DNA from 3 places in the Alkalilimnicola ehrlichii MLHE-1 genome. Region 2 is predicted to be linked to each of the others. Evidence: predicted binding sites of a transcription regulator. Region 2 holds the regulator's gene; each other region holds the start of a gene.

Region 1 (9,632 bases), 1.5 Mb from region 2:
CTTGCCGATGAGATGCTCGGCTTCGGTCTCGTAGGGGCGGTGCAGTGAGGCGAGCTGGCGGCGCTCGGTGGTCACACTGTCGGCCCTCAGGCGTTCGCCTCGGCGCAGCGGACGGGCGGCCACGAGGACCTCCACCTGGGTATCCACCCGGGCGCTGACATAGACCGTCCAGGGCTGGGTGCCGGTGCAGCGCACGCCCACGGTGAGATTGCCAACACCCCGATTATCGTGGGGAGAAAACGCCTCCAGGGCGCCGTCACAGGGGTGCAGCCGCAGGCGCGGGTCCAGCCGTCCGATGGTGATCTCCAGCTCGTCACCGAGCCCGGTAAATTGCCCCTCGACCCAAGTAGCAGCGGTGGACCGGATGTCGTCGAGCGACTGGCGCTCCGCCTGCACGGGACCGCTGGCCGTCAAAAAAATGGCTGTCAGCAATAGCCCGATTGTCCGGGGCGACACGGTGTGCCTGGGCATTGTGGCTGCTCCGTCAATGAACCCTGTGGGGGACTGGGGTGGTGCAGGGTGACAGCAGGATTCATGCCAGGGCACTCGGTGGCCGCGATCATTCCTATTCACTAAAACCTATGGTGGAATAGGGCCGTGGCCCTTCGCCGCCCGCATGCCGGCGGGCCGGGGCGGGGGCCTCAAGTTTCGGGCCCCGCGACCGATGCCAAAGGCCAGGGTTGGACCGGCGTCCTGTAGCCACCGGGGGAGTCATGTCGCAGATTTTGCACGCAGTCGATCAGCGCACGCAGCTGGCGGGACGCAACCGCATGGAGTTGTTGCTGTTCCATTTCGGCGGCGCCCAGCGCTACGGCATCAACGTCTTCAAGGTGCGGGAGGTCATCCCCGCGCCGCGCCTGAGCCGGGTCCCCCAGAGCCACCCGGTGGCCCGAGGCATCGCCCACATCCGTGGCCAGACCATCCCGGTGCTGGACCTGAGCATGGCCGTGGGTGGCCCGCCGCTGGATGTCGGGGATGGCGGCTACGTGGTGGTCACCGAGTACAATCGTACGGTGCAGGGTTTCCTGGTGGCTGGGGTGGACCGTATCGTGAACCTGCAGTGGGAGGACGTGCTGCCGCCGCCCTCCCAGGGCTCCGGGGAGACCTACCTGACCGCCATCGCCCGCATCGAGGGGAAGATGGTGCAGATCATCGATGTGGAGAAGGTGCTGGCCGAACTCAACGCCGCCGGCGGGCTGGACCCGCGGCAGGTGGAGGGCGGCGCGGACGAGGCACTGCAGGGCGCGGAGGGCTGGCATGTGCTGGTGGCGGACGATTCCGTCATCGCCCGCCGGCAGGTGGTGCACACTGTGGAGGACCTGGGGTTGGCGTGCACCGCCGTGCGGGACGGCCTGGAGGCGCTGGAACAGCTCAAGGCCTGGACGGGGGAGACCCCCTCACCGCTCGACCGGCTCCTGATGGTGATCTCCGACGTGGAGATGCCCCGCATGGACGGCTACACGCTGACCAGCCGTATCCGCACCGACGAGGCCCTGCAGGGGCTCCATGTGCTGCTGCATTCGTCGTTGTCCGGGGTCTTTAACGAGCGGATGGTCCAGCAGGTGGGGGCGGACGATTTTCTGTCGAAGTTCCGTTCCAATGAACTGGCGGCGCGGGTGGAGAACCGCCTTGCGGCGGTGACGCAGCGCTGAGGTGCGGCCGACACGGTACGCACCCCTGCCGCGGTGGTGACTATCGCAGGGAGTGAGCTTGAGCGTTTCAGCCATTAAAGAGAAAGACTACCAGGCGTTCCGCCAGTTACTGGAGTCGTCCAGCGGCATTGTGTTGGGCGACAACAAGCAGTACCTGGTGGCGAGTCGTCTGGGGCCGCTGATGGCGGATCAGCGGGTTTCCGATCTGGGGGAGCTGGTCGAACGGCTGCGCCGTCCGGGCGGTGCGACCCTGCGTGCCAAGGTGGTCGAGGCGATGACCACCAACGAGACCCAGTGGTTCCGGGATGGTTTTCCCTTCCGCGTCCTGCGCGAGCGCATCCTGCCCGACTTCGTGGAGCGTGGTCAGCGCTCCATCCGCATCTGGTCCGCGGCCTGCTCCTCCGGTCAGGAGGCGTATTCCATCAGCATGACGGTGGATGAGTTCAACCAGTCGGGCCGGGGGGCGATCGACGCCGAGATCCTGGGCACCGATATCGCGCCGCGGATGATCGAGATGGCGCGTCAGGGGCGGTATCGGGCCAGTGTCGCCCGTCGCGGCCTCACTCCGGAGCGCCAGCAGCGCTTTTTCCGGGAGGTGGGTGACGACACCTGGGAGGTGCGCCCGGAGGTCAAGCGCCGGACCCGCTTTCAGCTACATAACCTGCTCGACAGCTATGCCTCACTGGGTCGGTTCGACATCATCTTCTGTCGTAATGTGCTCATCTACTTCTCCACGGATTCCCGTCGCGACATCATTCACCGCATGGCCCGGGCGGTCCGGCCCGGCGGCTGGCTGATCGTCGGCGCCTCGGAGTCCCTCTCCGGCTATGCGGCGGATTTTGAGATGAAGCGCCTGGACGGCGGTGTCGTCTACCGCCGCGCCTGAATCCGCCCCTTCGGGGCAAGGCCTTGCCGGCGGCCGGTAAAGGGCAGCCGCCCGTCCCGTCCTGGCTCGACGGCGAGCGGATGGTCTGACTCAGGCGTTGGCGATCTGGGGGCGGGGTGGCGGGTGTTCCCCGGTGGGGACGCCGCGAGTACATCCCTGTAGGCTCGTCGCCGGCCATCCCTGGCCGGCGACGCCCCACCGGGGAACACCCGCCACCCCGCCCCCAGATCGCCACCACCTCCCAATGTCTGACCTGGCATGCTGATTGCTTAATCTCCCATGGAAACCACAGGAGAGGTGAGTAATGAGCCTGTCGTTGGACAAAGCCTTTGGCACCCAGGAACTGGCCCTGCGCCTGCGCGCCGAGCGCTCGCAGCTCTTGGCCTCCAACATCGCCAATGCCGACACACCGCACTACAAGGCCCAGGATATGGACTTCCAGGCGGCCATGCGGGCCGCCGAGGGCAAGCAGGCCCAGCCGTTGCAGGCAACCCATGCCAAGCACTTTGCGGTCAGCCGCGGGGGCGGCCTGGCTGGCGACCCGCAAGCCCTCTACCGCGTGCCCCACGGCCCGGCCCTGGACGGCAACACGGTGGAGAGCCACGTCGAGCAGGCCCGGTTTGCCGAGAACTCGGTGCAGTACCAGGCGACGCTGACCTTCCTGGGCAATCGCATCACCGGCCTGCTCGGTGCCATTCGCGGTGAATGACGGAGATTTGACGCATGTCCCTGTTCAAGGTTTTCGATGTATCCGGCTCCGGCATGAACGCCCAGCAGACCCGCCTCAACACCGTCGCCAGCAACCTGGCCAACTCGGAGACCGTGGCGGGGAGCCCAGAGCAGGCCTACCGGTCGCGCCAGCCGGTCTTCGCCTCGGTGCTGCAGGCAGCGCAGCAGGGGCAGGCGGCCGGGAATCCCAACCACCCGGGCGATGCCCGCGGTACCAACGTGGGCGTGAAGGTCGAGGATATCGTGCAGAGCGATGCCCCCGTGCAACCGCTCTACATGCCCAACCACCCGCAGGCGGACGAGCAGGGCTACGTCTACCGCTCCAACGTCAATCCGGTGGAGGAGATGACCAACATGATCTCCGCCTCACGCAGTTATCAGAACAACGTGGAGGTGATGAACACCTCCAAAGAGCTGCTGTTGCAGACCCTGCGGTTGGGCCAGCAGTGACCGGTGGCGGACAGGCGGGCCCACGGGCGGCGATAGAGAGGGGATAAGGAATGAATATCAGCGGAGCCGGAAGCGGCGACTACAGCCGGGCACAACCGACCCAGCGGGAGCCGGCCGGCGAGCTCGGACAGGATGATTTTCTCAAGCTGATGATCACCCAGCTGCAGAACCAGGACCCCATGAACCCCATGGAGAGTGGCGAGTTCATGTCCCAGATCGCCTCCTTCACCACCGCCTCCGGCATGGACCAGTTGCAGAAGTCCTTCTCGGAGTTTCAGCAGGACATGCGCGCCAACCAGGCCCTGCAGGCCGCCTCACTGGTGGGGCGTGAGGTGCTGGTGGAGACCGATGCCGGCCGGCTGCCCGCCGACGGCGAGATGACCGGCATCGTCCAGCTCCCCTCGGCGGTCGCCAACGCCAACATCCACATCCACAACGCCGCGGGTGAGCGGGTCCGCACCCTTGCCACCGGCGAGCAGCCGAGCGGCGACTACCGGTTTGCCTGGGACGGGCGTGCCGACGACGGACGTACGTTGCCCCCGGGGGCGTACCGGGTGACCGCCTCCACCCAGGTGGAGGGCGAGGAACGGAGCCTGAGGGTCATGAACTCAGCACCGGTGGTCAGCGTGACCCTGGCCGGTGAGAACGAACGGGGGCCGCGGGTGAATCTGGACGGCATCGGCGAGATGGCCCTGTCCGATATCCGTCGGGTGCAGTAACAGCGATCGAACAAAAAGGGGATTCGTTATGTCATTCGGAACATCGCTTACCGGGCTGAACGCCGCCCAGTCGGAACTCAACATCACCGGCGACAACATCGCCAACAGCTCCACTTGGGGTTTCAAGGAAAGCCGGCCGGAGTTCGCCGACCTGTTCGCGTCCAGCAACCTGGGGGTGACCGGGCTGGCGATCGGCCAGGGGGTCCGGCTGCAGAACGTCGGCCAGCAATTCAGCCAGGGGCAGTTCGACTTTACCGAGAACAGCCTGGACCTGGGGATCAGCGGCAAGGGTTTCTTCCGTCTCAGTGACGACGGCGATATCTCCTACACCCGGTCCGGCGCCTTCCAGCTGGACCGGGAGGGCTGGATTACCAACTCGGCCGGCAAGCGCCTGACCGGCTTCGCCGCCGATGGCGACGGCAACATCGTCGGTGACGGCCAGCAGGAGCTGCGGGTGGAGACCGGCAATGTGGCCCCCGAGGCAACCACCGAGGCGCGGATCCAGGCCAACCTGAACGCCGGCGCCGAGATTCCGCCGGCCTACACGCTGGATGCCGACGATCGCCTGGCGGACTTCGATCAGCTCGAGTGGGTGGGGCCGGATGAGAACAATCCGGTGCCCGGCGCCGTGTTCGACCCGCGGGATACCGCCACCTTCAACGAGTCGACCAGCACCACCTTTTTCGACTCCCTCGGGCGCCAGCACACCGCCAATTTCTACTTCATCAAGGGCAATGACAACGACTGGTATGTGCACACGGAGGTGGACGGCGAGGTCCTCAACAACGGCCAGCCCCAGCCGATCAGCTTTGGCCCCAACGGTCTCATCGAGGGCAACGCGACCTTCGACTACACCCGGGCGTTGGCCGATGCGGAGGACCTGGATTTCGAGCTCGACCTCGAATCGCTGACCCAGTTCGGCACCCCCTTCGCGGTCAGCGATATCACCCAGGATGGCTTCGCCGCCGGTGAGTTCTCCAGCCTGGATGTGTCCGAGGACGGCACCATCTTCGCCCGCTTCACCAATGGCCAGTCGGAGGTGCTCGGACGGGTGGGCGTCACCAAGTTCCCCAGCCAGGAGAACCTGCAGCCGGTGGGTGATACCGAATGGGTCGCCACCTTCGAGGCCGGTGAGCCGGTGGTCGGCACCGCCGGGACCTCGGACTTCGGCAGTATCGAATCCGGCGCCCTGGAGCAGTCCAACGTGGACATCTCGGAGCAGCTGGTGAAGATGATCGTTGCCCAGCGGAACTTCTCCGCCAACGCCAAGATGATCAGCACCGAAGACCAGATCACCCAGGAAATCCTCAACATCCGCTGATGAGGCATGACCGCCATGCCGGGCTCACACCCGGTGGCGGGGAGGCAAGACCCATGGATCGCTTGGTTTACCTGGCCATGACCGGGGCGAAGCACACCCTGGAGGCCCAGCAGCACAATAACCACAACCTGGCCAACGTGGACACGCCCGGCTTCCGCGCCGACCTGGACGCGTTGATGTCGGCGCCGGTGCGCGGCCCGGGGCACGATGCCCGGGCCTACTCCGAGGCGCTCACGGTGGGCAGCGACTTTCGCCAGGGCGGCATCGTACAGACCGGGCGGGCGCTGGATGTGGCCATTGACGGTGACGGTTGGTTGGCGGTTCAGGCCCCCGATGGGGGTGAGGCCTACACCCGCCGGGGGGATCTGCAGATCGCCGACGGCGGCTTGTTGACCACCGGTGACGGGCACCTGGTCATGGGTGAGGCCGGACCGGTGGCCATCCCGCCGGCGGACGAGATCGAGATCGGGGCCGACGGCACCCTCAGCATCATTCCCGCCGGGCAGAATCCGGACCAGTGGGTGGAGTTGGACCGGCTCAAGCTGGTGGACCCGGCTCTCCAGGACCTGCGCAAGGACAATGACGGCCTGTTCCGGCTGGTGGATGGAGGGGAGGCCGAGGCGGACGCCGGCGTGCGCCTGGTCTCCGGCGCCTACGAGGGTAGCAACGTCAACATGGTGGATGCGCTGGTGAAGATGATCGACCACGCCCGCCAGTTCGAGACCTACGTCAAGATGATGACGGCGGCCGAGGAGAACGACCAGACCAGCGCCCAGTTGTTGCGCAACAGCTAATGACCACGCGGTAGGTCACACGCCGTCTGGACTGCCACGCCCCCTGCGGGGGCTCGCAGTGACGGGTGGGGGAGGCGGCACCCCCGTCATCGCGAGCCCCCCGCCCCGCTGCGCGGGCGCGAATCAGCGAGGAACGGGGCACCCCCGTCATCGCGAGGGCCGCAGGCCCGTGGCGATCCAGGGCGGTAGACTGCCACGTCGGCTTCGCCTCCTCGCAGTGACGGTGGGGGTGGGGCCGCGCTCGCAGTGAGGGTAGGGGGCGCCCGCAGCGTCTGGCCATGTTCATCAAGAGGGCCGAAGGCCCGCGGCGATCCACACGCCGGCTTGGACTGCCACGCCCCCTGCGGGGGCTCGCAGTGACGGGTGGGGGTGCCGAAAATGGCCCCGATCTTGCAATCAAGCCGGTAACGGCAGGAAACCGACACCACGGAGGCACATGCCATGAATCCAGCACTTTGGGTGGCCAAGACCGGCCTGGATGCGCAGCAGACGCGTATGCAGGTGGTGTCCAACAACCTGGCCAACGTCAACACCACCGGCTTCAAGAAGGACCGGGCCAACTTCGAGGACCTGATCTACCAGACGGTCCGCCAAGCCGGCGGCCAGAGCACCCAGGACACCCTTCTGCCCACCGGGCTGAATCTGGGGACCGGGGTCCGGGTCACCTCCACGGAAAAGATCCACATGCAGGGCAACATCCAGCAGACCGAGAACTCGCTGGATATCGCCATTGAGGGCGACGGCTTCTTCCAGATCCTCATGCCCGATGGCGAGATCGCCTACAGCCGCGACGGCAGCTTCAACGTCGATGACCAGGGCCAGATGGTGACCTCCTCCGGCTACCAACTGCAGCCGCCCATCAATATCCCGGACGACGCGGTCAGCGTCACCATCGGCCGTGACGGCACCGTCAGCGCCCGCCTGCCCGGTCAGGCCGATCCGCAGCAGCTCGGCAACATCCAGCTGGCCGACTTCATCAATCCGGCGGGACTCGATGCCATGGGCGGCAACCTGTTCCGCGAGACCGCCGCCAGCGGCCCGCCACAGATCAGCGACCCGGGCCTGGACGGTGTCGGTACCCTCCTGCAGGGCGCGCTGGAGAGCTCCAACGTCAACATTGCCGAGGAACTGGTCAACATGATCGAGACCCAGCGGGCCTTCGAGACCAACACCAAGGCCATCTCGTCCACCGACCAGATGCTGCAGTTCATCAACAACAACATCTAAGGAGCGCGGCGATGAACCACCGGCTCATCAAATGGCTGTTCATGGCCCTGGCGGTCACCGCGCTGGCGGGGTGCGCCGGCATGCCCGACCAGGCCCCCAAGCCGCTGCCACTGCCGGAGATCGCGGAGCCCGAGCGCCAGAACAACGGCGCCATCTACCAGGCCGGCGGTGAGCAACGGCTGTTCGAGGACCGGCGCTCACGGCGGGTGGGTGATGTGATCACCGTGCTGTTCGAAGAGAACACCGATGCCAGCAAGTCCAACAGCAGCTCCATGACCAAGAGCAGTAGCGCCGAGTTGCCGGCACCGACCGTGGCCGGCCGTGGTGCCACCCGTGGCGGGGTGCCGCTGGAGTTCGACGCCCAGGCCGATCGCAGCTTCAGCGGAGACGGGGCCGCCGACCAGAGCAATCAGCTCACCGGCACCCTGACCGCCATCGTCACCGATACCATGCCCAACGGCTACCTGGTCATCGAGGGGCAGAAGAAGCTGACCCTCAATCAGGGTGCGGAGTACGTGACCATCTCGGGCATTGTGCGACCCGATGACGTGGGCGCCGACAATACCGTCTCGTCGCTGCGCGTGGCCAATGCCCAGATCGCCTACACGGGGACCGGGGCGCTGGCCGACAGCAACCGCCCCGGCTGGCTGACCCGGGTGTTCAACAGTCGCTGGTGGCCGTTGTAAGGCCGCCGAGGGGGGATCATGCGACAAGCACATTGGGGGACCACCCGCCTGACCTTGATCGGCCTGCTCGCCGTCATCGTCCTGCTGATGGGCGGACTGGCCCAGGCCGAACGGATCAAGGACATCGCCTCGGTTCAGGGCGTGCGCAGCAACCAACTGGTGGGCTACGGCCTGGTGGTGGGGCTGGACGGGACCGGTGATCAGTCCAGCCAGGCCCCGTTCACCATCCAGAGCATCCGCTCCATGCTGGCGGCGCAGGGTATCGCCATACCCGACAACGTGAACATGCAGGTGGACAACGTGGCCGCGGTGATGGTCACCGCCGAATTGCCGCCCTTTGCCCGCCAGGGCCAGACCCTGGATATCACCGTCTCCTCGCTGGGCAACGCCGACAGCCTGCGCGGCGGCACGCTGCTGATGACCCCGCTGCGTGGCGCCGACGGCGAGGTCTACGCCATGGCCCAGGGCAATATGCTGGTGGGCGGGTTTGGCGCCGAGGGGGCGGACGGCTCCCGCATCACCGTCAACATCCCCAGTGCCGGCACCATCCCCAACGGCGCCACTGTGGAGCGGGAGGTGCGCAGCCCCTTCGCCCAGCAGGGCGACATCGTGCTCAATCTGAACACCCCCGACTTCACCACCGCCCACCGGGTGGCGGAGGCCATCAACGAGACCCTGGGCCCGAATACCGCCCAGGCCCAGGACGCCGTCTCCATCCGGGTACAGGCCCCGCAGACCCCCAACCAGCGGGTCAGTTTCATGAGCTACCTGGAGGAGATCCGGGTCACTCCGGCGGAGGCACCGGCCAGGGTCATCGTCAACGCGCGCACCGGATCGGTGGTCATTGGCAGCGAGGTGAAGGTGCGACCGGCGGCCATCACCCATGGCAGCCTTACCGTGACCATTACCGAGGCGCCTTTCGTGGTCCAGCCCGATCCCTTCACCGAGGGCGAGACCATGGTGGTGCCGCAGACCGACATCGAGATCGAGGAGCAGGCCAACCCCATGTTCGTCTTCGGTCCGGGCACCACGCTGGATGAGATCGTCAACGCGGTCAATCGGGTGGGCGCGGCGCCGGGGGATCTGGTCTCCATCCTCGAGGCGCTGAAGCGGGCCGGTGCGCTGCGTGCGGAACTCATCATCATCTGAGGTGGGGCAATGAATCTTC
Region 2 (9,632 bases):
CAGCACATCGTCGCTGAAGCTCACCGCGGACTGCATGTTGCCCCAGTACGCCCCGCCATCGAGCCCTATCAATCCTACAGACACCAGATAGCCACCGTAGATCCCCACCAGGCTGAAAATACCCGCCAGCAGGGGCACGGCAACCACGCAGGCAAGGAAACGCGGGGCGATCACCCGCAGCTCCGGGTCCACGGCCATCATCTCCATACTGGAGAGCTGTTCGGTGGCCTTCATCAGCCCCACCTCGGCGGTGAGTGAGGACCCGGCCCGCCCGGCAAACAGCAGCGCGGTCACCACCGGCCCCAGCTCGCGCAGCAGCGAGAGCGCCACCAGCACGCCCACCGACTCGGCGGCGCCGAAATCCACCAGGGTGTAGTAGCCCTGCAGCGCCAGCACCATGCCGACGAACAGCCCGGAGACCACGATGATCACCAGCGAGAGCACGCCCACGGCGTAGAGCTGCTGAATGATGTAGCGCGGCTGGGCCAGCACCCGCAGCAGCCCGGCCAGCAGGCGGAACATGAGCAGATGGGCCCGGCCCACGCCGCCGAGGGCAGCCAGGGTGCGGGCACCGAGGTTGCGAAAGGCTGCGGTAATCATCGTCCCGGACGCTCCAGCAGGTCTTCAGCCAGGGTGCGACCGGGGTAATGGAAGGGCACCGGGCCGTCCGGCGCCCCGTCGAGGAACTGGCGCAACCAGGCGTTATCACTGTGGTGCAGCGCCTCCGGCGGGCCTTCGGCCACCACCTCCCCCCCGGAGAGCACATAGGCGTAGTCGGCGATGCTCAGGGTCTCCGCCACATCGTGGGAGACCACCACCGAGGTCAGCCCCAGGGCATCGTTGAGCCGGCGGATGAGGTCCACCAACACGCCCATGGTGATCGGATCCTGTCCGGTGAAGGGCTCGTCATACATCACCAGGTGCGGGTCCAGGGCAATGGCGCGGGCCATGGCCACGCGCCGGGCCATGCCCCCGGAGAGTTCCGCCGGCATCAGTCCGCGGGCACCGCGCAGGCCCACCGCCTCCAGCTTCATCAGGACCAGGTCCCGCACCAGCGGCTCGGGCAGGCGGGTGTGCTCCCGGATGGGGTAGGCCACGTTTTCAAAGACGTTCAGGTCGGTGAACAGCGCCCCGCTCTGAAACAGCATGCCCATGCGCCGGCGCAGCCGGTAGAGCTCGGCGCGGCGCAGCCGGTGCACATCCTCGCCCTCCACCGTAATCTGGCCGGCGGCGGGCTGGAGCTGCCCCCCAATCAGTTTCAGCAGGGTGGTCTTGCCGGTACCGCTCGGTCCCATGATGGCCGTGACCTGGCCCTGGCGGATGTCCAGATCCACGCCATTGAAAATAGGCCGGCCACCGCGGCTGAAATGCAGTCCGCGCACCTGGGCCAAGACCGGTTTATCACTCGTTTCCTGCACTGGAGACATCCTTGACCGCTGCCCGTCCCGCCCCCGATGGCGGGGCGTCGAAGCGCCCCCGCACGGCCGCGGGTTTTTACCATAGAATGCCGCAGTATCCGATCAACCCCGGCGCCGGTCAAACATAGCGCCGCCCGGGTCGGCATCCCCCTCACCCCTCGCACCCCATTGGCATTAGAATGCGCCCATGTTGCTGCAGATCATCCTATTGGGGCTCAGCTTCGCCCTGCTCGCCTGGAGCGCCGACCGCTTCGTGCTCGGGGCCTCGGCCACGGCGGCGCTGCTGGGCCTCTCACCGCTGTTGGTGGGGCTGACCATCGTCGCCTTCGGCACCTCGGCGCCGGAGCTGCTGGTCTCGGCGCTGGCGGCACTGGCCGGTAGCCCGGGCCTGGCGGTGGGCAATGCCATCGGCTCCAACATCGCCAACATGGGCCTGATCCTGGGCCTGACGGCGCTGTTCGCCCCGCTGCTGATCCGTGGCCGCATCCTGCAGCGGGAGGTGCCGGCCATGGCCCTGGTCATGCTCGGCACCTGGCTGCTGATGCTCAACGGCCGGCTGGACCGGCCCGAGGGGATCGCGCTGCTGGCCGGGCTGGTGGCGCTTACCGCCTGGCTCGCCTGGATCATCCGCCGCAGCAACGGAAATGGCGCTGACGCCGCCCTGGTCGCGCCGGTGAACGGCCTGCCGGAAGACGCCCCCACCCGGCTGCCCCGTGCCCTGCTCTGGCTGCTGCTCGGCTTGGTGGTGCTGCTGATCAGCGCCCAGACCGCCGTCTGGGCCGCCACCGGCCTGGCGGAGCGGGCCGGGGTGGCCGAGACCGTGGTGGGGTTGACCCTGGTTGCGGTGGGCACCAGCCTGCCCGAGCTGGCCACCTGCCTCGCAGCCGCCCGCCGCAGCCAGGGCGATATTGCCATCGGCAATATCATCGGCTCCAATATATTTAACCTGCTCGGCGTACTCGGCCTGGCCGCCACGCTGCGCCCGGTGGCCCTGGAGCCCGGCATCCTGAGCCGGGATTATGCCACCATGGCCGGCATCACCCTGATCTTCTTCCTGCTCAGCCATGGCCTGCGCCAACGCGGCCACGTGGGCCGGGCCGCCGGGGCCTTCCTGGTGCTGCTTTGGGTGGCCTGGCTGGTCTGGCTGGGCCTGGACAATCTGGGGCCGTAAGCGCAAGACGCACGCCCCGCGGAGGACTGCTAATGAACGCCCAAAAGACCCTGGTGGAGCGCCAGCGCCGCCAGCCCGGAGAACCGGCCAGCGACGAGCGCTTCCGGGCACTGGGCCAGGCCGTGCTCGAGCTGGAGGCCGATGCCGTGCGCACCCTGACCGAGCGGGTGGACGCCACCTTCGTCCGCGCCTGCCGCCACATGCTGGCCTGCCGCGGCCGGGTGGTGGTCACCGGCATGGGCAAGTCCGGCCACATCGCCGGCAAGATCGCCGCCACCCTCGCCAGCACCGGCACCCCGGCCTTCTTCGTGCATCCGGGCGAGGCCAGCCACGGCGACCTGGGCATGATCACCCGCGACGACGTGGTGCTGGCCCTGTCCAACTCCGGCGAGACCAACGAGATCACCACCATCCTGCCGCTGATCCGGCGCCTGCACGTGCCCCTGATCGCGCTCACCGGGAACCCCGACTCCACCCTGGCCCGCGCCGCCGATGATCACCTGGATGTCAGTGTCGCCCAGGAGGCCTGCCCGCTGGGCCTGGCCCCCACCGCCAGCACCACGGCGTCGCTGGCCATGGGCGACGCCCTGGCCATCGCCCTGCTGGAGGCCCGCGGCTTCACCGCCGACGATTTCGCCCGCTCCCACCCCGGCGGCCGCCTGGGCCGGCGCCTGCTGCTGCTGGTGGAGGACGTGATGCACACCGGGACGCGCATCCCGCGGGTGGGCGAGGACACACCGCTGGCCGAGGCCCTGCTGGAGATCACCCGCAAGGGCCTGGGCATGACCGCCATCGTTGACGGCGACGACCGTATCCTGGGCGTGTTCACCGACGGCGACCTGCGCCGCTGCCTGGACCAGGGCCTGGACATCCATCGGCTGCGGGTGGGCGAGGTGATGACCCGGGGCGGGCGCACGGTACGCCCGGACGCGCTGGCCGCCGAGGCCCTGGAGCTGATGGAAAGCCACCGCATCAACGCCCTGCTGGTCACCGATGACGGCCAGCGGCTGCTCGGTGCCCTCAACATGCACGACCTGTTGCGCGCCGGTGTCGTGTAAAGTGATGCCATGAACGCGAATCCGGAGATCCGCCCCGGCTACCACGGCCAGGTCACCGACGCGGTGCTCGCCCGCGCCGCCGGGGTGCGCCTGCTGGTGCTCGACGTGGACGGCGTGCTCACCGACGGCAGCGTTTATATGGGCCACGACGGCGAGCTGTGCAAGGGCTTCCACATCCACGACGGCAAGGGCATCCGGCTGCTGCAGCAGTCCGGCGTGGAGGTGGCATTGCTCACCGCCCGCCGCTCCCCGATCCTGGAACGGCGGGCGGCGGAGCTGGGGATCCAACAGCTCATCCAGGGCTCCGGGCGCAAGGGAATCGATCTCGAGCGGCTGCAGTCCGGGCTGGGCATCCCCGCCGAGGCCTGCGCCTACATGGGCGACGACCTGCAGGACCTGCCCGCCCTGCGCCGCTGCGGCCTGGCCGTGACCGTGGCCGACGGCCATCCGCTGCTCACCCGGCACTGCCATTGGCAGACCCGGCGGCCGGGCGGCCGTGGCGCGGTGCGCGAGCTGTGCGAACTCATCCTCGCCGCCCGCGGCGAACTCGACGCCCTGCTTCAGGCCCATGAAGACGCGGATTAACCCCCCCCGGCTGTTCACCCTCATCGCCGTGGGCCTGTTGATCGGCGTCGCCTGGCTGATCGCCGATCGTCCCGACCGCGAGCCGCCCCCCGACCCGGAGATCCCCACGCGCGAGCGGGCCGACTACTTCATGGAGGGGTTCACCATCCACGCTGCGGACGCGACGGGCCGCTGGCAGTACCGACTGAGCGCGGACGACCTCTACCACTTTCCCGAACGCGGGGTCTGGTCCTTCGCCCGGCCGGAGGTGGAGATGTTCGCCGAGGCCGGCGCCAATTGGTACGGTAGCGCGCCCCGGGGCAGCGCGTGGGACCAAGGCCAGCGGGTCCTGCTGCACGAGGAGGTCCGGTTCTGGCGACCCGAGAGCGCCGTCAACCGGCCGCTGGAACTGGAGACCCGCGAGCTGTGGTTCTACCCCGGTGACGACCGGGTGGAGACAGAGGCGCACGCCGTGCTACGCCAGGACACCTCCTACACCGAGGGCGTGGGGGCCCGAGCTTGGCTGGACCAGCAAAGGATCGAATTGCAATCCGAGGTCAGAGGACACCATGAACTGCCATAACCGCGCCGCCACCTTGCTGGCCGGCCTGCTCTGTCTGCTGCTGGCCACCGGGGGGCAAGCCCGTACCCCCGACCGCGACCGGCCCATTGATCTGGAGGCCGACCGCGCCGAGATCGACAACGTCCGCGGCATCAGCACCTACACCGGCGCTGTCGTGTTGACCCAGGGCAGCCTGGTCATCACCGGCGATCGCATGGTTGTGCACACCCGCGACGTGGAGGGGCGCCGCGTTCTGGACCGGGTGGAGGTGGCGGGCGGCCCGGCCACCTACGAGCAACTGCCCCCGGGGCAAACCGACACGGTGCATGCCGAAGCCCCGCGCATGGAGTACCACAGTCGCGGGCCGCAGCGCCTGCACCTGTCCGGAGGGGCCGAACTCTGGCAGCGGGAGAACCGCATGTCCGGCGACGAGATCCGCGTCAATCTGGAGACCCAGGAGGCAGTGGTCGAGGGCCGGGAGGACCGGCGCACCCGCACCATCTTCTACCCGGCGGAGGAGCGGGACGAGGAATGAGCCGCCTGGAGGCCAAATCGCTGGTCAAGCGCTATCGCGGCCGCACCGTGGTCGAGGAGGCCTCACTCACCGTGGATGCCGGTGAGATCGTCGGCCTGCTGGGGCCCAACGGCGCCGGCAAGACCACCTGCTTCTACATGGTGGTGGGCCTGGTGCGGGCCGATGGCGGTCAGATCCTGCTCAACGGCGAGGACATCACTGCCCTGCCGATGCACGCCCGCGCCCGCAAGGGCATCGGCTACCTGCCCCAGGAGGCCTCGGTCTTTCGCAAGATGACCGTGGCCCAGAACATCATGGCCATCCTGGAGACCCGACCGGACCTGGACCGTCGGGCCCGAAGGGAGCAGCTACAACAACTCCTGGACGAATTCCATGTGCCGCACCTGGCAGACCAGTCCGGCATCAGCCTCTCCGGCGGCGAGCGCCGGCGGGTGGAGATCGCCCGGGCCCTGGCCGCCAACCCGCAGTTTATCCTGCTCGACGAGCCCTTCGCCGGCGTCGACCCCATCTCGGTGGTCGATATTCAGCACATCATCCGGCAGCTCACCGAGCGCGGCATCGGTGTACTGATCACCGATCACAACGTCCGTGAGACCCTGGGCATCGTGGAACGGGCCTACATCCTCAGCCAGGGCCGGGTCATCGCCCGCGGCAGCGCGGAGGAGGTCCTCGCCAACCAGGCGGTGCGCGAGGTCTACCTGGGCGAGCATTTTCGGCTATAGGCGCCATTCCGCTGTAAACTAGGGGCATCCAGACCCGCGTGACGGGTCGCTTCCGACGCCATCGGGCGGCGACGATTAAAGAGATCCATGACAAGACATCGCATTCACACTTCAAAAGAACCGGATGGGGGGCACCCCCTTTGGCAACGGTCATGAAACAATCGCTGCAACTTCGACTCGGGCAGCAACTCACTATGACGCCACAGCTGCAACAGGCCATCCGCCTGCTGCAGCTCTCCACCCTGGATCTGCAGATGGAGATCCAGCAGCAGCTCGAGTCCAACGTCATGCTGGAACTCGCCGAAGAGGACCAGCAGGAGACCGAACAGCGCACCGAAGAGGGCGAGACCCAGGACACGGAGGGCGAGCGCGGGGACGAGGCCAGCACCGAGGAGGCCACCGAGGCCGGGACCGCGGGCGAGGAGACCGCCGCCCAGGAGCAGGCCGACATCCCCGAGGACCTGCCGCTGGACTCCAATTGGGATGACATCTACGACGGCAGCACCCCCTGGAGCCAGCCGGACAGCGAGGACGAGGACCGCGACCCCTACGCCAACCGCTCCGGTGGCGGTGAAACCCTGCACGACCACCTGACCTGGCAGGCGGAGCTCACCCCCTTCACCGATCGGGACGCGGCCATCGCACAGGTCATCATCGACTCCGTGCGCGACGACGGCTACCTGGGCGCCGGCATCGAGGAGTTGATCTCCGCCCTGCCGGCGGAGTGGGCCGTGGAGCCCGATGAGGTCGAGGCGGTGCTCCGGCGCATCCAGCACTTCGACCCGGTGGGCGTGGCCGCCCGCGATCCGCGTGAGGCGCTGCTCATCCAGCTCGAGCAGCTGCCGCCGGACACCCCACTGCTGCCCGAGGCCCGGCGCCTGGTGGATCTGCACCTGGACATGCTGGTACAGCGCCAGTACGCCCAACTCTGTCGGCGCATGAAGCTCAATCAGGACCAGCTTCGCGAGGTCCTGGGCCTGATCCAGACCCTCGATCCGCGGCCGGGCTCGCAAATCGGTGGCGACGAGACCCAGTACGTGGTCCCCGACGTGGTGGTCCGGCGCAGCGACGGCCGCTGGCAGGTGGAGCTCAATCCCGCGACCGCCCCCCGGCTGCGGGTCAACAGCTATTACGCCAGCCTGATCAAACGCGCCGACAACAGCAGCGACAACACCACCCTGCGCAACCACCTGCAGGAGGCGCGCTGGTTCATCAAGAGCCTGCTTAGCCGCAACGACACCCTGCTCAAGGTCGCCCGCTGCATCGTCGAGCGCCAGCAGGGCTACTTCGACCACGGCGAAGAGGCCATGCAGCCGTTGGTCCTGCGCGAGGTGGCCGAGGCGGTGGACATGCACGAGTCCACCATCTCCCGGATCACCACCCGCAAGTACATGCACACCCCGCGGGGCACCCTGGAGTTCAAGTACTTCTTCTCCAGCCATGTGCAGACGGTGGACGGCGGCGAGTGCTCCGCCACCGCCATCCGTGCCCGCATCCGGCGTCTGATCGCCGATGAGAACCCCACCAAACCACTCAGTGACAGTCGTATTGCCAATATCCTCCAGGAGGAGGGCATAAACGTGGCAAGACGGACCGTAGCCAAGTATCGTGAGGCTATGGCCATCGCGTCCTCGTCAGAGCGCAAGCGACTGGCCTGAATCGCAACGTTGAAAGGAGGCGGCATGCAAATACAGATCACCGGTCACCACGTGGATGTCACGGATGCCCTGAAGGCCTATGTACGGGAGAAATTCCAGCGCCTGGAGCGCCATTTCGATAACGTGGTGGACAGCCACGTGATCCTCTCGGTGGAAAAACTCCGGCAGAAGGCCGAGGCCAATCTGCTGATCAGCGGCAACCGGCTGCACGCGGAGACCACCGACGAAGACATGTACGCCGCCATCGACGGCATGATCGACAAGCTTGACCGCCAATTGGTCAAGCACAAGGAGAAGGTCACCGACCACCACCGCCGCGAGGGGGCTGCTCAGAAGGCGGGAGCGGGCGCAGGGGCCGCGGAGTAGACACTCAACCATCGGCCGGTGACCGCCGTCGCGGTCACCGGCCCCGGGCTGAACGACACCATGAAAATCGCCGAACTCATCACTCCGGACCGCATCCGTTGCGACGCCGAGGTCAGCAGCAAGAAGCGCGTGCTGGAACAACTCAGCGACCTGCTGACTGCGGATGACACCACACTGGCCTCCACCCAGGTCTTCGACCGGCTGGTGGCGCGGGAACGGCTGGGCAGCACCGGCCTGGGCCACGGCGTTGCCCTGCCCCACGCCCGCATGGAGGGCATCGAGCAGGCGCGGGGTGCCATGATCCGCCTCGACCAGGGGGTGGACTTCGACGCCTTCGACCGGGAGCCGGTGGATCTGCTGTTTGCGCTGGTGGTCCCCGAGCACTTCACCGACGAGCATCTGCAGATCCTCGCCGACCTGGCGGAGATGTTCAGCGACAGCGGCCTGTGCGAACAGCTTCGCGCCACCACAGACCCCACACGCCTGCACCGGCTGCTATCGGAGTGGCAGGGCAGCGAAACGGCCGGCTAACACCGACCGCCCCGAGCGGCGGTCGGTGGGCGGAGCACCATCTTCATGAAGAGCATCCGGTTGATCATCATCAGCGGCCTGTCCGGGTCGGGGAAGAGCGTGGCCCTGCACACGCTCGAGGACCAGGGCTGGTACTGCATCGACAACCTGCCCATTGGGTTGCTCAGCGCCTTCGCCCGACACGTCAATGACACCTGCCCCGCCGGCGGCGGCCGCTACGCCGTGGGTATCGACGCCCGCAACCGCCCGGAGGACCTGGACCGCATCCCGGCGATCCTGGACGAGCTGCAGGCACTGGGCCTGAACAGCGAGGTGCTCTTTCTATTTGCCAGCCGCGAGACCCTGATCACCCGGTTCAGTGAGACCCGCCGGCGCCACCCGCTCAGCGACGGTGACGCCGCGCTGGCCGACGCCATCGCCCGCGAGGAGGCTCTGCTGGCACCACTGCGGGCGCGCGCCGACCTCACCCTGGATACCAGCAACACCAACGTGCACCAGCTTCGCGACCTGGTCCGCGAGCGGATCGAGCACGACCCCGGGCGGCTGTCGCTGCTGTTCCAGTCGTTCGGCTACAAGCACGGCATCCCGCCGGATGCCGACTACGTCTTTGACGCCCGCTGCCTGCCCAACCCCCACTGGGAGCCGCGGCTGCGGCCGCTGACCGGACTGGACGCCCCGGTCCAGCACTACCTGGAGGCTCAGCCCGAGGTGGCGGAGCTGACCGGGCAGATCGAGGCGCTGATCGCCACCTGGCTGCCCGCCTTCCGGAAGGCGGCGCGCAGTTACGTCACCGTGGCCATCGGCTGTACCGGGGGGCAGCACCGCTCGGTCTACCTGGCCGAGCAACTGGCCGGGCGCTTTGCAACCGGCATGGATGCCATCAGCGTACGTCACAGGGAGCTCAACCGTTGAATTGCCAATCCGAGGAACACCCGCAACCCAACCAAGGACCCACCGCCGTGGCCAGCCAGGCAATGGACATCGTGAACACACTCGGGCTGCATGCCCGTGCCGCCGGCAAATTTTCCGCCCTGGCCGCAGAGTTCC
Region 3 (9,632 bases), 560 kb from region 2:
CGTCCACGGTACGCCGGTGCATCAGGTGGCGTTTGAAAGTGCCCTGATTACCCCCCGCCAGTTCCACCGTGGTCTCCGGCGTGGGCGTGGCCTGCTTGTTGCGGAAGTTGACGATGCCGTGGTTGTTCAGCGGCCCATGGATCAACTGCCCCGCGCCCTTCAATACCTCCACCCGCTCCAGGCGCTGCATGGGCGGCGTGTAGTGGGCACTGGGGTCCAAGTAGTTGCTGGCGCTGATCGGCGAACCATCCTCCAGCAGCAAGGTCTTGCGGGAGCGCCGGGGCGGCGCGCCACGCACGCCGATGCCGCTACGCAGGCCCAGGGCATCATCATCAATGGTCCTGACGCCGGCGACGAAATCAAAGGCATCGTGCAGGGTGAACGGCCGCAGCGCCTCGAAGTCGAGATCGGTGAGCACCGAGGCCGCGCCGGGCGTATCAGCCACCTCATCGAGCAGCAGCGCACGCACCTGCAACGGCTGCAGGGCGCGGACGGCGCCGGCGGTCTCGTCCTCAGCCAGGGCCGCGCCGGCGGCTGGCAACAGGCTCAGGCCGGCAGTCAGACAAATCAGGGAATGGGTCTTGCGGTCCATACGGGGTCTCCTCCTCTCACCCACGATTTCTGGTTTCGTATGGATTGAGTGTGCCCCCTGGAAGGCGCGCATGACATAGGAGAAATTCCTGATCGCACAGATTGTTAAGGGGACGCACAGCGGTCTGGGGAAGGGCATAAAAAGCGACGCACATCCCTGTGCGCCGTCAAAGGCACGGCGTGAGCCGGAAGCACCCGATACACCGGTCACGGACCCGTGTGGGCCCCAGGGCGGGGCCCGCCGCTTCACTAGGAGGAGCGAAGAGGATCAGAAGAACAGAATGGCACCCAGGGCCACGTTGTCCTCGCGATTGTCGTCACCCGCATGGTTCTCGGCCTTGGTCCGGGTGAACTCGGCGACCAGGTTCAGGTTCGGCGTGATCGGATGGTACGCGCCCACGATCACCGAGCTGTTGCGGTCAAGCAGGGTATCGGGATCGCCGTTGTTTTGGTCCAGGTTGCTTTCCCCGTAACTCAAACCGAGCTTGGTGCCCAATCCCGGCAGGGTGTAGGTGCCCTGCAGCATGAAGCCGTCAGAGTCGCGGCGCGTCCCATCCGCGGAGGCGGCTTGGTGGAGAAACGCCGTGGTGCCGATGCCCTTGCCTTCGTAGTAGTAGGCGACGCCCTCGAAGCCGGCGATGCCCGCCTTGACGCCCAGGTCGAACCCGGTGGCGCGGAAGTCATCGAAGCTGCCGTCCCGGTCATCCACCTTCTGGTTGATGAACCCGGCCCAGACGCGGCCACTGACATCCCGAGCCGTCCAATCGTAAGTGACTTTGCCCTCGACCGCCGGGCTGGTCTTTTCCCCCACCGCAGCTAGGGAGTTGTCACCCGGCGCGACGGTGAAGGGATCGAAGGGATCAGTGGCGCCGATCACAAAGCCAAAGCCGTTGAAATCGGGCGAGGCGTAGCTGATCTGCGCCTTCCAGTCCGCGTAGAGATAGCCGTTGCCGACCCGACCCAAGGAGGTGTTGCCACCCCCCAGGGTGATATCGGAGACCGTGCCCACCCCCAACAGGCTCATATCGGAGAGGATGGCATCGGAGCCGAAGATCCCCAGGTCACGCCCGAGCTTGAAGGTACCGATGCGCTCATTGCCCACGGTCAGGAAAACCTGACGGAAGTTCACGTTGCCGAAGCCCAGCCCAGTGTCCGCCGAACCGGCGACGGAGACCGCGTCCCCGCCATCCACACCCGGCCAGTAGCTGACATAGGCCGCGATATCGAGGCCGTTCTGGGTGGTGGAGGCGCCGATGCCGAGCTTCGCTGGCAGAAAACCGGTTCGGATATTGGCGCGCCGGTCGCTCTCCGCGGCGTCCGTGCAGGCCAGGCCGCCCTGGACGGTCGCCGCATCGCTCTCGCAACGGGTGTTCGTGTAATAGGCATTGACGTTGCCGTCGAAGGTCAGGGTCCAATCACCGGCCTCGACCTCGATCTGCGCCTGGGCGGCGGAGGCCAGCAATAGGCCCGCCATACCTGCAGCCGTGGCCACTGGAGTGGTAAAACGTCGCATGGTTGCATTCTCCTCTAGGGGTTCGGCGTATCACTTTTTTCGTTATCGCCGTGGTTCAATTGTTTTGTGGTTGGCTACCAGCCCCACGCTTCCCTCGTGTGATAACGCCGAACCCTAAAGCAGCGACCATGCCAACAACCAAAATCCCTACAGACACCAACACTTAATACATAGCTGCCGGCTCAGCCAGTTGGCCTTATGTACCCATGACAACACAGTGTGACACCCACTATTCACAGGAATGCCACACCATTAGGATGCAGGTTCGGTGACTAAACCCCACACCCACAATGGGGCGATCACTGTTGTCCCGGCCATCGAAACCCCGGTGTCACAACTCATCGGGAAACTGTGCCATCAGCGTGACACTTGCTGCGACAACAACTGCCCAGCAACTCGACATCAGGCCGATATTCAGTGGGTTACACAGGATGGCCCAACCCTTGCTCTCTCCATCGCTGAGTCGGCAGGGTCGGCGTTGAACGGGCCCCCCGCACCGCCCCCCCGACCCGAGGCCTCCCGTCGAAGGGCTCAGGCCGAATACAGCAGATAACAAACCGAATGATGCGATCGAGGAGACAGTAATGATCTACGCAAACCCCGGTGAGCGCGACGCGAAAGTCCAGTTCAAACCCCGCTACGGAAACTTCATCAATGGCGAGTGGGTAGAACCGGCCAGTGGCCAGTATTTTGAGAACATCACCCCGGTAACGGGAGAAGTATTCTGCGAAGTCGCCCGGTCCAATGCCGATGACGTGGAACGCGCCCTGGACGCGGCCCACGCCGCCAAAGATGCCTGGGGGAAAGCGTCGGTGACCGAGCGTGCCAACGTGCTGCTGAAGATCGCCGATCGCATGGAGGCCAACTTGGAGCGCCTGGCGGTGGCCGAGACCTGGGACAACGGGAAGCCCGTGCGTGAAACCCTCAACGCCGATCTCCCGTTGGCCATTGATCACTTCCGCTACTTCGCCGGGGCCATCCGGGCCCAGGAAGGCGGTATCAGCGAGATCGACCACGACACCATCGCCTACCACTTTCATGAGCCGCTGGGCGTGGTGGGGCAAATCATCCCCTGGAACTTCCCGCTGCTGATGGCCACCTGGAAGATCGCCCCGGCCCTGGCTTGTGGCAACTGCATCGTGCTCAAGCCCGCCGAGCAGACACCGGCGTCCATCCTGGTGTTGATGGAGTGCATCCAGGACGTGCTGCCCCCGGGGGTGCTGAACGTGGTGAACGGCTTCGGTGTCGAGGCCGGCAAGCCGCTGGCCACCAGCAACCGCATCGCCAAGGTGGCGTTCACCGGCGAGACCACCACCGGGCGGCTGATCATGCAGTACGCCGCCGAGAACATCATCCCGGTAACCCTGGAGCTGGGCGGCAAATCGCCGAACATCTTCATGGCCGACGTGATGGACCAGGATGACGACTTCCTGGACAAGGCCATTGAGGGGATGACCCTGGCGTGCCTGAACCAGGGCGAGGTCTGCACCTGTCCCTCGCGCGCGCTGATCCAGGAGGACATCTACGACGATTTCATTGCCAAGGTGATCGACAGGTTCAGCATGGTGAAACAGGGCAACCCGCTGGACACCGAAACCATGATCGGGGCCCAGGCCTCCTCCGAGCAGATGGAGAAGATCCTGAGCTACATGGACATCGGTCGGCAGGAAGGCGCCGAGTGCCTCATCGGCGGCGACCGCGCCGAGATCGGCGGTGATTTCCAGAACGGCTACTACGTGCAGCCGACCCTGTTCCGCGGCCACAACAAGATGCGCATCTTCCAGGAGGAGATCTTCGGCCCGGTGGTTTCCGTCACCACTTTCAAGGACGAGGCCGAGGCGCTGGAGCTGGCCAACGACACCCTCTACGGCCTGGGGGCCGGTCTCTGGAGCCGCAGCGCACACACCACCTACCGCATGGGCCGGGCCATCCAGGCCGGCCGGGTGTGGACCAACTGCTACCACCTGTACCCGGCCCATGCCGCCTTTGGTGGTTACAAGCAGTCCGGCATCGGGCGGGAGAACCACCAGATGATGCTGGAGCACTACCAGCAGACCAAGAACCTGCTGGTGAGCTACAGCCCCAAGGCCATGGGCTTTTTCTAAGCTGACGTCAGGCGCGGGCGGCGTAAAGCCGCCCGCTCGCTTTCCCGACGACCGGTCCTGCCGGCGCCGTCCTCGAAGAGGGGCACCGGCCGGTCCGACACCAGGAGGCAGGCGCATGAGTCATTCCCCCGTATCCCGCGTCACCGCCACCGAGGCGGCGCTGGAACTCATCGACGAACTGCGCGCCCAGCATGGTGAGTTAATGTTCCACCAGTCCGGCGGCTGCTGCGACGGCAGCTCACCCATGTGTTATCCGAGGGGCGAATTCCGCATCGGTCAGAGCGACATCTTGCTCGGCGAGATCGGTGGCTGTCCTTTCTACATGAGCGAGTCCCAATTCGAATACTGGCAACACACCCACCTGATTATCGACGTTGTGCCCGGCCGTGGCGGCATGTTCTCGCTGGAGGGCCCCACGGGCAGACGTTTCCACACCCGTTCAAGGCTGTTCACCGATGCCGAATGGACGGCATTGCAAGCGCAGGAGGGCCGCTGAGCGCAGGCGGTCTACCCCAACTGACAGAACTAAGGTGCCCCCACTAGAGGCGCCGGAGAATGATCTATGCGACCACTGACCCCATACCCCACCCTGGGTGTTCTCTCATCCCTGATCCTCGGCACCGCGGGCACCGCCGTGGCCGACACCACCCCATCGGCCGAGGCCTTGGAGCCTATCCAGGTCACCGCACCGCGCCTGGAGCGGGATTGGCTGGCAAACCCATCCGCCGTCGGCGTGCTCACGCCGGAGGACATCCAGCCCGGGCACCAGAATCTGCAGATGGATGAACACCTGAACCGGATCCCCGGCCTACAGATGCAAAACCGCTACAACTTCTCCCAGGATTTGCGGGTCTCCATCCGCGGCTTTGGCGCGCGCGCGCCCTTCGGTATCCGGGGGCTGCGGGTAATCGTGGACGGGATCCCCGAAACCCTCCCCGACGGGCAGTCCCAAGTGGACGCCATCGACCTGGAATCGCTGCACCAGGCCGAGGTCATCCGCGGCCCCAGCTCAACCCTTTACGGCAACGCCGCGGGCGGCGTGCTCGATCTCCGTACCCAAAGCGGCCGGGATATCGACGGCGCCGCGGTCAAGCTGGATTACGGCAGCGACGACTTCCGGCGCATCGGCCTCAAGGCGGGCGGCGGCCAGGGGCCTTGGGAGTACAGCGTCAGTACCTGGGATATGCGCTACAACGGCTACCGGGATCACAGTCGGGTGGAGAAGCGCCTGTTCAACAGCAAGCTGGCCTATGAATGGGCTGATGGCGGACGCCTGGAGACCATCGTCCGCCTGTTGGATGCCCCGGACACCCAGGATCCGGGCTCCCTGACCCTGGACCAAGTGGATGAGGACCGCCGGCAGGCACGCCCCGAGTCAAAGGCACTGGATGGCGGCCAGTCCGCCGAGCAGCAGACGGTGGGCCTGGTCTACTCGCGTCCCATGGCCGCCCAGGACGAAATCACCCTGCGCGCTTTCTACACCCGCCGCGATTTCGGCAATCGACTGCCCTTCGAGAGCGGTGGTCAGGTTCAGTACGAGCGCGACTTTTACGGCCTGGGCGGCCAATACACCCATCTCAACGAAGTGATGGGGCGCCCCGCCCGGCTCGGCGTAGGCTTCGACGCCGAGGAACAGCGCGACGACCGCCAGCGCTTTGACAATCTGGCCGGCGGGGCGCGCGGTGACCAGACCTTCGACCAGCGGGAAAAGGCGCGGACCCTGGCGCTCTTCAGCCAGGGCGATCTCGCCCTGACCGACCGGTTGGACCTCGTCTTCGGAGCGCGCTTCGACCAACTGCGCATCGCCGTCGATGACCGATTCCAGCCGATGGGTGAAGACCGCTCCGGGCGTGAGACCTTCAACGAGTGGAGCTACAGCACCGGTCTGAGCTACCGCTGGGCCCGCGCCCACCAGATCTACGCCAACGTCGGCACATCCTTCGAGAGTCCCACCTTCACCGAGTTCGCGAATCCCGACGGTGGCACCGGGTTCAATCCCGACCTGAAACCCGAAAAGGCCGTCAACTACGAGCTGGGCGCCAAGGGGTTCATCGGCGATCACAGCCGTTACGAGCTGTCGCTTTACACCATTCGCGTCCGCGATGAGATCGTTAATTTCCAGCGGGACGCCGGTCGCGACTTCTACGAGAACTCAGGCCGTTCCCGCCGTAACGGCCTGGAACTGGGCCTGGAACACCGCCCCGCAGACCAATGGGTCCTGACCGCCGCCTACACCTACACCGACTTTGAGTTCCGCGACTTTGAAGACCGGTTCGGTAATGACTTCAGCGGCAACGCCTTCCCCGGCGTCCCGCGCCAACAGTTATTCGCCGAGGCGGCGTGGCAGGATCGCGAGGGCCGCTTTGCCGCCCTGGATGTCGTTGCCGTTGACCGGCAGTACGCGGACAACGCCAACGAGGAGCGGGTATCGGGCTACGGGGTCGCCAACCTCCGCGCCGGCACCCGGCTAAGGCTGCAGGGCCTGGAGGTCTCGCCCTATGTGGCGGTGAACAACCTTTTCGACAAAGAGTACTTCAGCAACATTCGCATCAATACCTTCGGCGGGCGCTTTTATGAGCCCGCCCCCGAGCGCACTGTCTTCGCCGGCGTTACCATCCGCCCCCGATAGCGCCCCACCAGTCCTCCGGCCCCCTGTTCCGGCCCCACCGGACAGGGGGTCCTTTGCTTCCGGGGTGCCGGCCACAGCAACCCGATAAAGGTGCCTGTCTCCCGCCTGTAACAGCCCCGGCCCGGCCGACTGTGCCATTCCTGGGACACTGCAGCGTGACAGCCCCGATTTCAGCCGGTTCGCGACCCGACGCCGGCCCCCCATCGCCAAGGACAGCCCCCTCGCCACGGCCCCGCCCCGCGTCATTCTGACGCACCTTGAGCGCCATCTCCGAGCACCCAAACGCAGAGCTGGCATAGCTGTTGCTTGAAGGACGTTGCGGGCTGGCCACCAAGCCATCCAATTGCCTGGCAACGAAAAAAGAGATGAGAGGAGAAAGGCGAACAATGACTACCGTAAAGCACAACCTGCGCATAGCGCTGATCCCGGCCACCGTGGCCGCCGTCGCCCTGGGGGCCGGATGCGCCACCGCGGGCAGCCACGGAAACGGGGACTTCCCCGAAAGTATCACCCAGGCGATGATCGACGCCGACTTCCACCACAACGACCGCATCCTGACCTACGGCCAATCCCCCGAAGGACAGCGTTACAGCACCCTGGACAAGATCAACCGGGACAATGTGCACGCCCTCACCCCGGCCTGGGCCTACTCCTTCGGCGGTGAACAGCAGCGGGGCCAGGAAAGCCAGACCCTGGTGTATGACGGCGTGATCTACGTGACCGGCTCTTACTCCCGCATGTGGGCGGTGGATGCCCGCACCGGCGAGCGGCTCTGGCAGTACGCCCACCGCCTGCCCGACGGCATCATGCCCTGCTGTGACGTGGTCAACCGCGGCATGGCCCTCTACGACGACCTGGTCATCTTCGGCACCCTGGATGCGCAACTGGTGGCCTTGGACCGGCACACCGGCCGGGTCCGTTGGCGCGACCGCATCGCCGACTACCGGGCTGGCTATTCCTACACCGCCGCACCGATGATCGCCAACGATCTGTTGATCACCGGCAACTCCGGAGGCGAGTTTGGCGCCGTCGGCGAAGTGCAGGCCCGCGACCCGAAGACCGGCGACATCGTCTGGACCCGCCCGGTGGTGGAAGGTCACATGGGCACGCTGCCGGATGGCAGTGAGACCATGACCGGCGAGCTGAACGCAACCTGGGAGGGTGAGGCCTGGAAGACCGGCGGTGGCGCCCCCTGGCTGGGCGGCACCTATGACCCGGAGCTCAACCTGATCTACATCGGCACCGGCAACCCGGCCCCGTGGAACGCCCACGCCCGCCCCGGTGACAACCTCTACACCTCCGCCACCGTGGCCCTGGATGCCGACACCGGGGAGATCGTCTGGTACTACCAGACCACCCCCAATGACCACTGGGATTACGACGGCGTCAATGAGCTGGTGCTGTTCGACTACGAGCACAACGGTGAGACCGTCAAGGCCGGTGCCAAGGCCGACCGCAACGGCTTCTTCTACGTGATGAACCGGGAGAACGGCGAGCTGCTGCTGGCCGAACCCTTCGTGGAGAACATCACCTGGGCCAGCCATATCGACATGGAGACCGGGCGCCCGGTCGAAATCGAGGGCGGCCGCCCGGGCAACCCGGCCGACATGGAGGGCGACCGGGGCGAGGCCGTGACCGCCCAGCCGGCCTTCCTTGGCGGCAAGAACTGGAGCCACATGTCCTACAGCCAGCGCACGGGCCTGTTCTATATCCCCTCCAACGAGTGGGAGATGGAGATCTGGAATGAGCCGGTGGACTACCGTCGCGGTGCCGCTTACCTGGGTGCCGGCTTCACCATCAAGCCCATCTACGACGACAAGGTCGGCGTACTGCGCGCCCTCGACCCGGCCACTGGCGAGATTGTCTGGGAAGTGCCCAACCGCTCGCCGCTCTGGTCCAGCGTGCTCACCACCGCCGGCGGCCTGGTCTTCTACGGCACCCCCGAGGGCCACCTGAAGGCCATGTGCGATGAGACCGGGGAGGAGCTCTGGAGCTTCCAGACCGGTTCCGGGATCGTCGGCCAACCGGCCACCTGGGAGATGGACGGCGAACAGTATATCTCCGTGGTCTCCGGCTGGGGCGGCGCGGTGCCGCTCTGGGGCGGGGAGGTGGCCCCGCTGGTCCGCCATATTAGCCAGGGCGGCATGCTCTGGACCTTCAAGATCTCCGACCTGGCCGCGGAGGCCGGCCTGTAAGGCCGAGCCCGCACGAAGGGCCCGGTGCCGCCGCAGCACCGGGCCGTTCTGGCCCGGCGCCAGCATGCAGTGACCTTCAACGTATTAACGGTGCAACACCATGGCTACTAGAACGACTAAGCGACTTCTGCAGACCGCCGTGGCCGGCGCGATGCTTGCGACAGGGATGGCCCTCTTCGCCCATGGCGATGTGAACCCGCAACCGGTGGATACCGGCGACCTACCGGAACTGGACGACTGGAAACTGGAAAACCCCTTTCGCGACGCCGATGAATCTACGCTCAACGAGGCCATACGCATCGGCGAGCGCGGCTACCAGGCCAACTGTGCCGTCTGCCACGGTCTCGGCGGCGCCTCCGGTGGAATCGCCCCGGACCTGCGCCTGCTGGAACCCGGCTTCGACGACGAATACTACGTTCAGACGGTTCGCAAGGGTCGCGGCGCCGGCATGCCGTCGTTCGACGGCGTACTGAGCCAGGAGGCCATCTGGGCCATTTACACCTGGCTGAACACCATGCACGAGGAGGCGATGGATGAATACTACTGATCTGATCAAGGCCGGCCGCCTGGCCGCCACCGCCGCCCTCTGCGGTGCCACG

The links. The regulator sigma-54, encoded in region 2, starts transcription at its own class of promoters, with help from an activator protein. The targets are predictions, from matches to a motif close to TGGCANGNTNCNTGCTT.
Region 1: the regulator sigma-54 is predicted to act here: its motif matches at 2,793-2,809, upstream of flgB (flagellar basal body rod protein FlgB).
Region 3: the regulator sigma-54 is predicted to act here: its motif matches at 2,537-2,553, upstream of adh (aldehyde dehydrogenase).

What each region holds. Positions count from the first base shown of each region.
Region 1 is NC_008340.1:1,008,652-1,018,283, forward strand. Features, by position in the region: gene flgA (flagellar basal body P-ring formation chaperone FlgA) at 1-432, opposite strand, end outside; gene MLG_RS04595 (chemotaxis protein) at 714-1,652, shown strand; gene MLG_RS04600 (CheR family methyltransferase) at 1,705-2,538, shown strand; gene flgB (flagellar basal body rod protein FlgB) at 2,843-3,247, shown strand; gene flgC (flagellar basal body rod protein FlgC) at 3,262-3,717, shown strand; gene MLG_RS04615 (flagellar hook assembly protein FlgD) at 3,768-4,436, shown strand; gene MLG_RS04620 (flagellar hook protein FlgE) at 4,465-5,757, shown strand; gene MLG_RS04625 (flagellar basal body rod protein FlgF) at 5,811-6,551, shown strand; gene flgG (flagellar basal-body rod protein FlgG) at 6,993-7,778, shown strand; gene flgH (flagellar basal body L-ring protein FlgH) at 7,790-8,464, shown strand; gene MLG_RS04640 (flagellar basal body P-ring protein FlgI) at 8,483-9,613, shown strand; gene flgJ (flagellar assembly peptidoglycan hydrolase FlgJ) at 9,623-9,632, shown strand, end outside.
Region 2 is NC_008340.1:2,526,608-2,536,239, forward strand. Features, by position in the region: gene mlaE (lipid asymmetry maintenance ABC transporter permease subunit MlaE) at 1-600, opposite strand, end outside; gene MLG_RS11265 (ABC transporter ATP-binding protein) at 597-1,427, opposite strand; gene MLG_RS11270 (calcium/sodium antiporter) at 1,606-2,589, shown strand; gene MLG_RS11275 (KpsF/GutQ family sugar-phosphate isomerase) at 2,622-3,647, shown strand; gene MLG_RS11280 (KdsC family phosphatase) at 3,657-4,232, shown strand; gene lptC (LPS export ABC transporter periplasmic protein LptC) at 4,216-4,794, shown strand; gene lptA (lipopolysaccharide transport periplasmic protein LptA) at 4,781-5,308, shown strand; gene lptB (LPS export ABC transporter ATP-binding protein) at 5,305-6,030, shown strand; gene MLG_RS11300 (RNA polymerase factor sigma-54) at 6,183-7,688, shown strand; gene hpf (ribosome hibernation-promoting factor, HPF/YfiA family) at 7,713-8,054, shown strand; gene ptsN (PTS IIA-like nitrogen regulatory protein PtsN) at 8,115-8,585, shown strand; gene rapZ (RNase adapter RapZ) at 8,640-9,497, shown strand; gene MLG_RS11320 (HPr family phosphocarrier protein) at 9,560-9,632, shown strand, end outside.
Region 3 is NC_008340.1:3,090,337-3,099,968, forward strand. Features, by position in the region: gene MLG_RS13780 (TonB-dependent receptor family protein) at 1-592, opposite strand, end outside; gene MLG_RS13785 (porin) at 860-2,104, opposite strand; gene adh (aldehyde dehydrogenase) at 2,689-4,209, shown strand; gene MLG_RS13795 (DUF779 domain-containing protein) at 4,325-4,705, shown strand; gene MLG_RS13800 (TonB-dependent receptor family protein) at 4,772-6,838, shown strand; gene MLG_RS13805 (PQQ-dependent methanol/ethanol family dehydrogenase) at 7,225-9,033, shown strand; gene pedF (cytochrome c-550 PedF) at 9,134-9,580, shown strand; gene MLG_RS13815 (substrate-binding periplasmic protein) at 9,567-9,632, shown strand, end outside.